DNA from 4 places in the Pantoea sp. E956-1 genome. Region 2 is predicted to be linked to each of the others. Evidence: predicted binding sites of a transcription regulator. Region 2 holds the regulator's gene; each other region holds the start of a gene.
What was found. Region 2 encodes PurR, which represses purine synthesis genes. Its sites were predicted from a motif close to CANGCAAACGTTTGCNTG; they were not measured.
Positions count from the first base shown of each region.

Region 1: the regulator PurR is predicted to act here: its motif matches at 1,070-1,087, upstream of pyrC (dihydroorotase).
Region 3: the regulator PurR is predicted to act here: its motif matches at 1,014-1,031, upstream of guaD (guanine deaminase).
Region 4: the regulator PurR is predicted to act here: its motif matches at 1,335-1,352, upstream of AC0T7J_RS17390 (NCS2 family permease).

Region 1 covers NZ_CEUYZP010000002.1:467,161-469,365, reverse strand. Annotated here, with positions in the region: gene grxB (glutaredoxin 2) at 1-340, shown strand, start outside; gene AC0T7J_RS09725 (lipoprotein) at 455-1,018, shown strand; gene pyrC (dihydroorotase) at 1,152-2,195, shown strand.
Region 2 covers NZ_CEUYZP010000001.1:158,743-160,947, forward strand. Annotated here, with positions in the region: gene punR (DNA-binding transcriptional activator PunR) at 1-730, shown strand, start outside; gene purR (HTH-type transcriptional repressor PurR) at 727-1,752, opposite strand; gene cydH (cytochrome bd-I oxidase subunit CydH) at 2,034-2,123, shown strand; gene AC0T7J_RS00790 (C40 family peptidase) at 2,172-2,205, opposite strand, start outside.
Region 3 covers NZ_CEUYZP010000001.1:376,436-378,640, reverse strand. Annotated here, with positions in the region: gene AC0T7J_RS01850 (YnfA family protein) at 1-32, shown strand, start outside; gene ydfG (bifunctional NADP-dependent 3-hydroxy acid dehydrogenase/3-hydroxypropionate dehydrogenase YdfG) at 64-810, opposite strand; gene guaD (guanine deaminase) at 1,212-2,205, shown strand, end outside.
Region 4 covers NZ_CEUYZP010000007.1:159,414-161,618, reverse strand. Annotated here, with positions in the region: gene AC0T7J_RS17390 (NCS2 family permease) at 1-1,265, opposite strand, end outside; gene yieH (6-phosphogluconate phosphatase) at 1,418-2,077, shown strand; gene AC0T7J_RS17380 (GlxA family transcriptional regulator) at 2,089-2,205, shown strand, end outside.

The sequences.
Region 1 (2,205 bases), on a different contig from region 2:
GCGCATTGCAGAGGCGGCGTTTGCCGAATTCGCGACGCCGGAGGCACGTGACTATTTCCGCAACAAAAAACAGGCGAGCATCGGTGATTTCGACACGCTGAAAAGTCATTCTGCCGGCCTGATTAAAAACGTCAGCGATGATCTGCGCAAGCTTGACAAACTAATCGTCCAGCCCAATGCGGTGAATGGCGAGCTGTCCGAAGATGATTTTAATCTCTTCCCGCTGCTGCGCTCTCTGACGCTGGTGGCTGGTATCGACTGGCCGAGCCGGGTCGCTGACTACCGCGATAACATGGCCAAACAGACCCAGGTGAATCTGCTCTCCTCCGTCGCTCACTGACCTCTCCCGATGAGAGACGCTGAGGCGTTTCTCATCTCTTTCCTGATGACACCCGCCACGCATTCAGGCAGGCTATGGCCTGTTTATTGGCTCTGATATTCAGGATAAAGATTGATGAAAAAGGCTTTTTTCGGGCTGACTGCCCTGTTGATCGCGCTGCTGGTGAGCGGCTGTAATCAACTGACGCAATACACCATCAGCGAACAGGAAGTAAACCAGGCGCTGCAGAAGCACAATAACTATGAGAAAGATATTGGCGTTTCCGGGCTGGTTAATGCGCACATCGTCCTGAACAACCTGACCAGTCAGATTGGCCGTGAAGAGCCAGGTAAAGTGACGCTCTCTGGCAACGCCAAAATCAACGTAACGTCACTGTTTGGTCCGCAACAGGCCGATATGCAACTGAAGATGCGTGCTCAGCCGGTCTATGACCAGCAGCAGGGTGCAATCTATCTGCGCGATCTGGAAATTGTTGATGCGCAGGTCGCTCCGGAAAAAATGGCCTCCATTATGAAAACGCTGACGCCTTACCTGAATCAGTCGCTGAAAAACTACTTTGATCAAAAGCCCGCTTACGTGCTCAGCGCTGACCGCAGTAAAGGCGAATCGCTGGCGAAGAAATTTGCCAAAGGACTGGAAGTGAAACCTGGCGAACTGGTTATTCCCTTTACGCAGTAACGCCGTTATCCGCGCCCCTGGCGCGGATTTTCTTTATCAGCATAAAAAGCAGGTGCAAACGGTTGCCTGAATCCTTATGCTTATACCCCGGCCAAAACACGCCTTTTGTTTCCCTTCTGCCGGAGCTTCACTGATGACAGCACAACCTCAGCAACTTACCCTGCGTCGCCCTGACGACTGGCATATTCATCTGCGCGACGATGAGATGCTTAACACGGTCCTGCCCTATACCAGCGCGGTGAATGGTCGTGCCATTGTGATGCCTAACCTGGTGCCGCCGGTGACCAGCGTGGCAGCGGGTGAAGCGTACCGCGATCGTATCCTGGCGGCGCTGCCCGCCGATCACGCCTTTACGCCGTTGATGACCTGCTATCTGACCGACTCGCTTGATCCTGATGAGCTTGAGCGCGGTTTCACCTCGGGTCTGTTTACCGCGGCTAAGCTCTATCCGGCGCACGCCACGACGAACTCCAGCCATGGCGTTACCGATATCGCCTCGATTGCCCGCGTGCTGGAGCGGATGCAGAAGCTCGGTATGCCGCTGCTGATCCACGGCGAAGTCACCGATGCGCATGTCGACATTTTTGATCGCGAAGCCCGGTTTATCGAAACGGTCATGATGCCGCTGCGCAGCCAGTTTCCGGCACTGAAAGTAGTGATGGAGCACATTACCACTCAGGACGCCGCGGAATATGTTGCCGCCGCCGATGAGACGCTGGGCGCGACCATTACCCCGCAGCATTTGATGTTTAACCGCAACCACATGCTGGTGGGCGGGATTCGTCCTCACCTCTACTGCCTGCCGATTCTTAAGCGCAACGTGCATCAGGAGGCGTTGCGCAAATTAGTGGCGAGTGGTCATCCGCGCGTCTTCCTCGGCACTGACACAGCACCGCATCTGCGTCATCTCAAAGAGGCCAGTTGCGGCTGCGCAGGCGTATTTAATGCGCCAGCGTCATTACCCGCTTACGCCACCGTTTTTGAAGAGCTGAACGCGCTGGAACATTTTGAAGCGTTCTGTTCAGAGAATGGCCCACGTTTTTACGGCCTGCCGCTGAATGAAGGGACGATTACCCTGGTGCGTGAGCCCTGGCAGGTGCCCGAGTCCATCGCGCTCGGCAGCCACTCACTGGTGCCGTTCCTGGCGGGTGAAACGCTGAACTGGCGCATCGCATAATTTTCCTTGC
Region 2 (2,205 bases):
CCCGGCGGGTGAACATTTTGTCCGGGAAGGGCGCAGCGTCATCAAAAAAATGCTTGCCACCCGGCGACAGTGTCAGCAGCTGGCTAACGGCTGGCGCGGCCAGCTAAGCATTGCCGTTGACCGTATAGCCAAACCTCAGCGCACCCGGCAACTGGTCAAAGATTTCTATCGCCACTTTCCCGATATGGAGCTGATCATCAGCTATGAAGTCTTTAACGGTGTCTGGGATGCGCTGGCCGATGGCCGGGTCGAAGTGGCGATTGGTGCCACTCAGGCGATACCGGTGGGTGGACGTTTTGCTTTTCGGGATATGGGCACGCTTAACTGGCGCTGCGTTGTCGCTCCCCATCATCCACTGACGCAGGCGAGCCAGATAGATGACGATACGCTGCGTAGCTGGCCGTCGCTGGTGCTGGAAGATACGTCACGCGCGCTGCCGCGTCGTATGACATGGACGCTGGATAACCAGCGCAGGCTGGTGGTGCCGGAATGGCAAACCGGGCTCGAGTGCGTGCAGGCGGGATTGTGTGTGGCGATGGTGCCGGGTCATCTGGCCAGGCCACTGCTCGACAGTGGCGAGCTGGTTGAACTGACGCTGCCGGTGGCGTTTCCGGACAGCCCGTGCTGCGTCAGCTGGGCAGAGGATCGCGCATCACCGGCGACAGGCTGGTTGCTCAGCTATCTGGGTGATGCGCAAACACTTAATCAGGAGTGGTTAAGCGAGCATTAACGGCGATAGTCGCGGAACGGGCCATCTGCCACGGAACGGCGCTCAATCAGCGTGGGATGGACCTCAATCGTTTGTGACACTTCGCGTTTACTGGTAATGCGGTCCAGCAGCATTTCCAGTGCTTTCTCACCCAGCTGGGCTTTAGGCTGATGCACGGTGGTCAGTGCCGGTGCGAAATAGCGGGCGTTGCGCACATTGTCATAGCCGATCACCGAAATATCCTGCGGGACGCGCAAACCCATTTCATCGGCAGCGCAAATCGCGCCCATCGCCATGATGTCTCCTCCACAGAATACTGCCGTCGGACGCTGCTTCTGCGACAGGATCTGCTGCATCGCCTGATAGCCCGACTCCGGCTCAAAGTCACCCTGCACAATCCACTCGGCGCGCGGCTGAATACCCGCTTCTTCCATCGCTTTCAGGAAACCGGCATGACGTCCGCCACCGGTGTTACGCTCCATCTGTCCGGGGATTGCACCAATATCCCGGTGTCCGCGTTCAATCAGATAGCGTCCTGCCAGATAGCCGCCCTGGAAAGCATTATCCAGTACCGTATCGGTGAAGTCAGCGCGCGACTCGCCCCAGTCCATCACCACCATCGGAATATTGCGGTTCTCTTCCAGCATCTGCAGCAGGTCGTCCGGGTATTCAGAGCACATCACCAGCAGCCCATCGACGCGTTTCTGCGCCATCATGCTGAGATAGGCGCGCTGTTTTTGCAGATCGTTATGCGCATTACCCAGAATCAGCGTATAGCCTTTATCGAAACAATGATTTTCGACCGCTTCGATAATTTCAGCGAAATAGGGCGCTTCGCTGGAGGTGGCAAGCAGGCCCAGCGTCTTGGTGTGGTTCACTTTCAGGCTGCGCGCTACGGCGCTTGGCGAGTAGTGCAGTTCCTTAATCGCCTGCCAGACCGCGTTGCGCGTCTCTTCAGCCACAAAGCGGGTTTTATTGATGACGTGCGAAACGGTGGTTGTCGAGACGCCAGCGCGTTTTGCCACATCTTTAATTGTTGCCATGAAAATCGGACTCCAGTGCTTATCTAACTCTATGATAAGCGTAGTGTTAAACGTTTGCGTCTGCTCAGGGTTTTTTCCGTAAAAAAGCAGCTTTCCTGGCCAGTAAACAGGCCGCTGGCGGAATAAAAACGCCTGAAAACGTGCGCAAACGGAATCAGGGTTGCGCGCGTTGCGCAACAAAGGCGGGATTCTAACAAGGCTGAACGGATAAAACGAGATTTTTACCGGGCCCTGTGGGAAAATGCGATATCCCCACTAATTGTGTGTCTAAGGAGCAAGCAATGAGTACCGATCTTAAACTGGCATTAATGACCACCACGGGCTGTCTGCTGATGATTGTGGCTTTTAGTTTTACCGCCATTTTGCACTAATAAAAAAAGCCGGGCATATCCCGGCTCTCTTTTTGTTTGTTCTGCTGCTCAGCGTATGGTTTTCGGCGTCATCACCCGACGG
Region 3 (2,205 bases), 220 kb from region 2:
TAATCATCGTCATGGGCTGGGGACGCGGGTAACGCCAGCCGTGAGGGCTGGCGCTGCAGGGATTTAAGGTTTATGCACTTTCAGCCCCGCCAGGGTCTGGCTGACCGGCATCATCTCAAGGCTATTGATGTTGACATGCTTAGGCAGTGTGGCCACCCAGTATACGGCTTCTGTCACATCTTCCGGCGTTAGGGCGGTCGCGCCTTCATAGACCTGACCTGCTTTGTCATCATCGCCCTTAAAGCGTACGTTGGAAAACTCGGTTCCGCCGACCAGACCGGGTTCAATGTCGGTCACGCGCAGCGCGGTGCCGTGTAAATCGGTGCGCAGATTCAGACTGAACTGGCGCACAAAAGCTTTGGTGGCACCATAGACGTTGCCGCCGGCATACGGCCAGCTACCGGCAATCGATCCGATGTTAATGATATGACCCACATCACGCTCCACCATCTGAGGCAGCAGGGCGCGGGTCATATAGACCAGCCCTTTGGTATTGGTGTCGATCATGTTTTCCCAGTCGTCAACATTGGCCTTGTGCGCAGGCTCGACGCCCAGCGCCAGACCAGCGTTGTTAACCAGCACGTCGATATTGCGCCATTCCGCCGGCAACTGCGCTACAGCCTCTTCAATGGCGGCACGGTTACGTACATCGAGTTGTACCGTATAGACATTCTCGCCCAGCTCTTCCTTCAACGCTTTTAAACGTTCGGACCGTCGTCCAGTGGCAATCACTTTGTGACCATTCTCAATAAAGCGGCGGGTGATGCTTTGACCAAAACCGGCGGTTGCACCGGTGACAAAAATAATCATCTCACTGTTCCTTATGCCATTTTCAGAGTCGATGGCTTCACCATAGCATTTCATTTCCGCTTCTGCGCGTGGAAAAGCGGCCAGACCTGTAAACGGATTTTAAAGGGAATCCGTCTGCGCCTTTTCGGAGCGGATTGCACCGTTAAAGGGCAGGCTGGCGGCTAACCCGCCATACTCAAAATGAGCAGGGTGCGCAATATTGAGTAGCAACCGTTTGCATTTGCTCCGCAAACGGTTGCTAAGCAAGCTGAGGCCATTTTTGTTGCGCAAACTCCTTTTTTTGACTTATTCAACTGATATTTAAGGAATTTGTCCTATTTCAATTCTGGCACGCAGGTTGCAAAGAATTATTCAGATAACCCTCTGCAGATATAAAATCGCGCTTTCAGAAAGGACTACCCATGCTTTCAGCAACCGACACGGCGATACGCGCCAGCTTCTTTGACTTTACCGGCGTGGTGGATCGTCCCGACGACCTGGCCGGCCAGGCCCGCTATCTTGAGGATGCGGTGCTGCTGCTGCGTGATGGATGCGTAGTGGGGCTGGATAGCTGGGAGAATAGCGAGGCGATACTGGCGGGACATCCGGTCATCGACCTGCGCGGCAAACTGATCGTGCCGGGCTTTGTCGATACCCACATTCACTATCCGCAGACAGAGATGATTGGCGCTTTTGGCGAGCAGTTGCTGGAGTGGCTTAATCACTACACGTTCCCGGTTGAGGCGCAGTATCACTGTCCCGACCATGCTGCGCGCATGTCCGCTTTTTTCCTGCATCAGCTGCTTTCCAACGGCACCACCAGCGCGCTGGTGTTTGGCACCGTCCATCCGCAATCGGTGGAGGCGCTGTTCAGCGCCGCCGAAGCGCTGAACATGCGGCTGATTGCCGGGAAAGTGATGATGGATCGCAATGCGCCCGACAACCTGACCGAAACGCCGGAACAGAGCTACCAGCAGACGCGGGCGCTGATTGAGCGCTGGCACCAGCGTGGACGGCTGAGCTACGCGCTGACGCCGCGCTTCGCGCCGACCTCATCACCACAGCTGCTGGAAAAAGTGCAGCAGCTGCGTCAGGAGTTCCCGGATACCTGGCTGCATACCCATCTCAGCGAAAACCCGCAGGAGGTCGCCTGGGTCAAAGAACTGTTCCCGGAGCGTGAAGGCTATCTGGATGTTTATCATCATCACCAACTGACTGGCCGGCGCAGCGTCTTTGCTCACTGTCTGCATCTGGAAGAGAACGAATGGCAGTGTCTGCACGATACCGATTCGTCCATTGCTTTCTGTCCCACCTCAAACCTGTTTCTCGGCAGCGGCCTGTTTAACCTGAAACGCAGCTGGCAGCAGGGAGTAAAAGTGGGGATCGGCACCGATGTCGGTGCGGGCACAACCTTTA
Region 4 (2,205 bases), on a different contig from region 2:
ATCACTACGCAGGGGCTGATTTCACGCCAGCGGCCAGTACCCAGCTTCATGACGCAGTAAGCGATGAATCCCAGCGCAATACCTTCGGTGATGGAAAAACTGAAGGGCATCATGGCAGCGGTCACAAACGCCGGAACGGCTTCGGTCAAATCATCCCAGCGTACGCGCGACAGGCTGGCAGTCATTAATACCCCAACGTAAATCAGCGCGCCCGCAGCGGCGTAGGATGGCACCATCGCGGCCAGCGGTGACAGGAAGGTCACCAGCAGGAACAGCAGGCCGGTCACCACGGCCATCAGGCCAGTACGACCACCAATCGCCACGCCCGAGGTGCTTTCGATATAGGCGGTCACGGATGAGGTGCCCGCCAGCGCACCACTCACTGAACTGATGCTGTCGACATAGAGCGCCTGCTGCATGCGCGGGAAAGTGCCGGTTTCATCGGTCAGTCCCGCTTTGTCGGTGACGCCGATCAGCGTGCCGGAGGAGTCGAACAGATTAACCAGCATAAAGGAGAAGATCACGCCCGCCATGCCGATGTTGAAGGCGCCTTTGATATCCACCTGGCCGACCACAGAAGTAATGGAAGGCGGCGCAGAAAACAGGCCGACAAACTTCACGTCACCCAGCATCCAGCCGATAGCGGTGGTAACCACCATCGAGATCAGCACTGCCGCGTGGATATTGCGTGATGCCAGAATAGCGATGATAAAGAAGCCCAGCGCGCCCAGCAATACGCTGTGCGAGGTCAGGTTCCCCACGGCCACCAGGGTATCGGGATTCGGCACGATAATACCGGCATTCTTCAGCCCCATCATGGCGATAAACAGGCCGATACCGGCGGTAATGCCGACGCGCAGGCTCAGCGGGATATTGGCAATCATCCAGTAGCGAACCCGCAGCAGCGTCAGGATCAGCAGGCCGACCGCACCCCAGAAGATCGCGCCCATACCCACCTGCCACGAATAGCCCATCGCGCCAACCACCACAAAGGCGAAAAAGGCGTTCAGCCCCATTGCGGGCGCCAGCGCCACCGGCAGATTGGCAAACAGTCCCATCAGAATACTGCCAAAGGCGGCAATCAGACAGGTGGTCACAAACACCGCCTGGGTATCCATGCCGGCGACGCCGAGGATCTGCGGATTGACGAAGACGATGTAGACCATCGTCAGAAAGGTGGTGATACCCGCGATCACTTCGGTGCGCACCGTGGTGCCATGTTCCTGCAGCCTGAAGATGCGCTGCAAAACGCCTTGCTTGCTCATGCCATCCATCCAGAAGAAAAAATCATCGGCGCGTATCCTGGCGATTTTACCGGGGCAATACAATGATTTTTCGCAACCGATTGCCAGTCTCGCAATCTGTGCTGAGTGCGGTAGAGTGTGGAGCACACCCCTGAATCGAAGGATAGAGTCTGATGTCAGTAGAATGCGTCTTTTTTGATTGCGATGGCACGCTGGTGGACAGTGAGTTGCTCTGTACCCAGGCCTACGTCAACACCTTTGCCCGTTACGGCCTGGAACTGTCGCTGCAGCAGATGTTTGAGAAGTATAAGGGCGTCAAACTCTACGACATTATTCGTGACGTCGGCGATGCGCATCAGGTGACGCTACCGATGGAAGAGGTGGAGACCGCCTATCGCGCAGAGGTCGCGCGGCTGTTTGATCAGCAACTGCAGCCCATCCCAGGCGCGAAAGCGCTGGTTGAGCAGATAAAGGTGCCGATGTGCGTGGTTTCAAACGGGACGGTAAAAAAGATGCAGCACTCGCTGGGCTTAACCGGCATGCTGCCGCTGTTTGCGGAGCACCTCTACAGCGGCTATGACATTCTGCACTGGAAGCCCGATCCGGAACTGATGTACCACGCGGCGGAACAGATGCAGGTGCCGATTGAGCGCTGCATTCTGGTGGATGACTCCGAAGCGGGCGCCCGCGCCGGTATCGCCGCCGGCATTCCGGTCTACTACTACTGCGCCGACCCGCACAACCCTGAACTGGATCACCCGCTGGTGACGCGCTTCGATGATATGGCGCAACTGCCTGCGCTGTGGCGCGCCCGTGGCTGGGATCTGGTGTAGCCCGGGCCAGCATGACACACACCGTCTGGTTTTTAACCCTGCCCAGCGTGATGGCGCTGGATCTCACCGGCCCGGCCGAGACGCTGAAGCTGGCGGGCGAACACTTTACGCTGCGCTACATCGGCCCG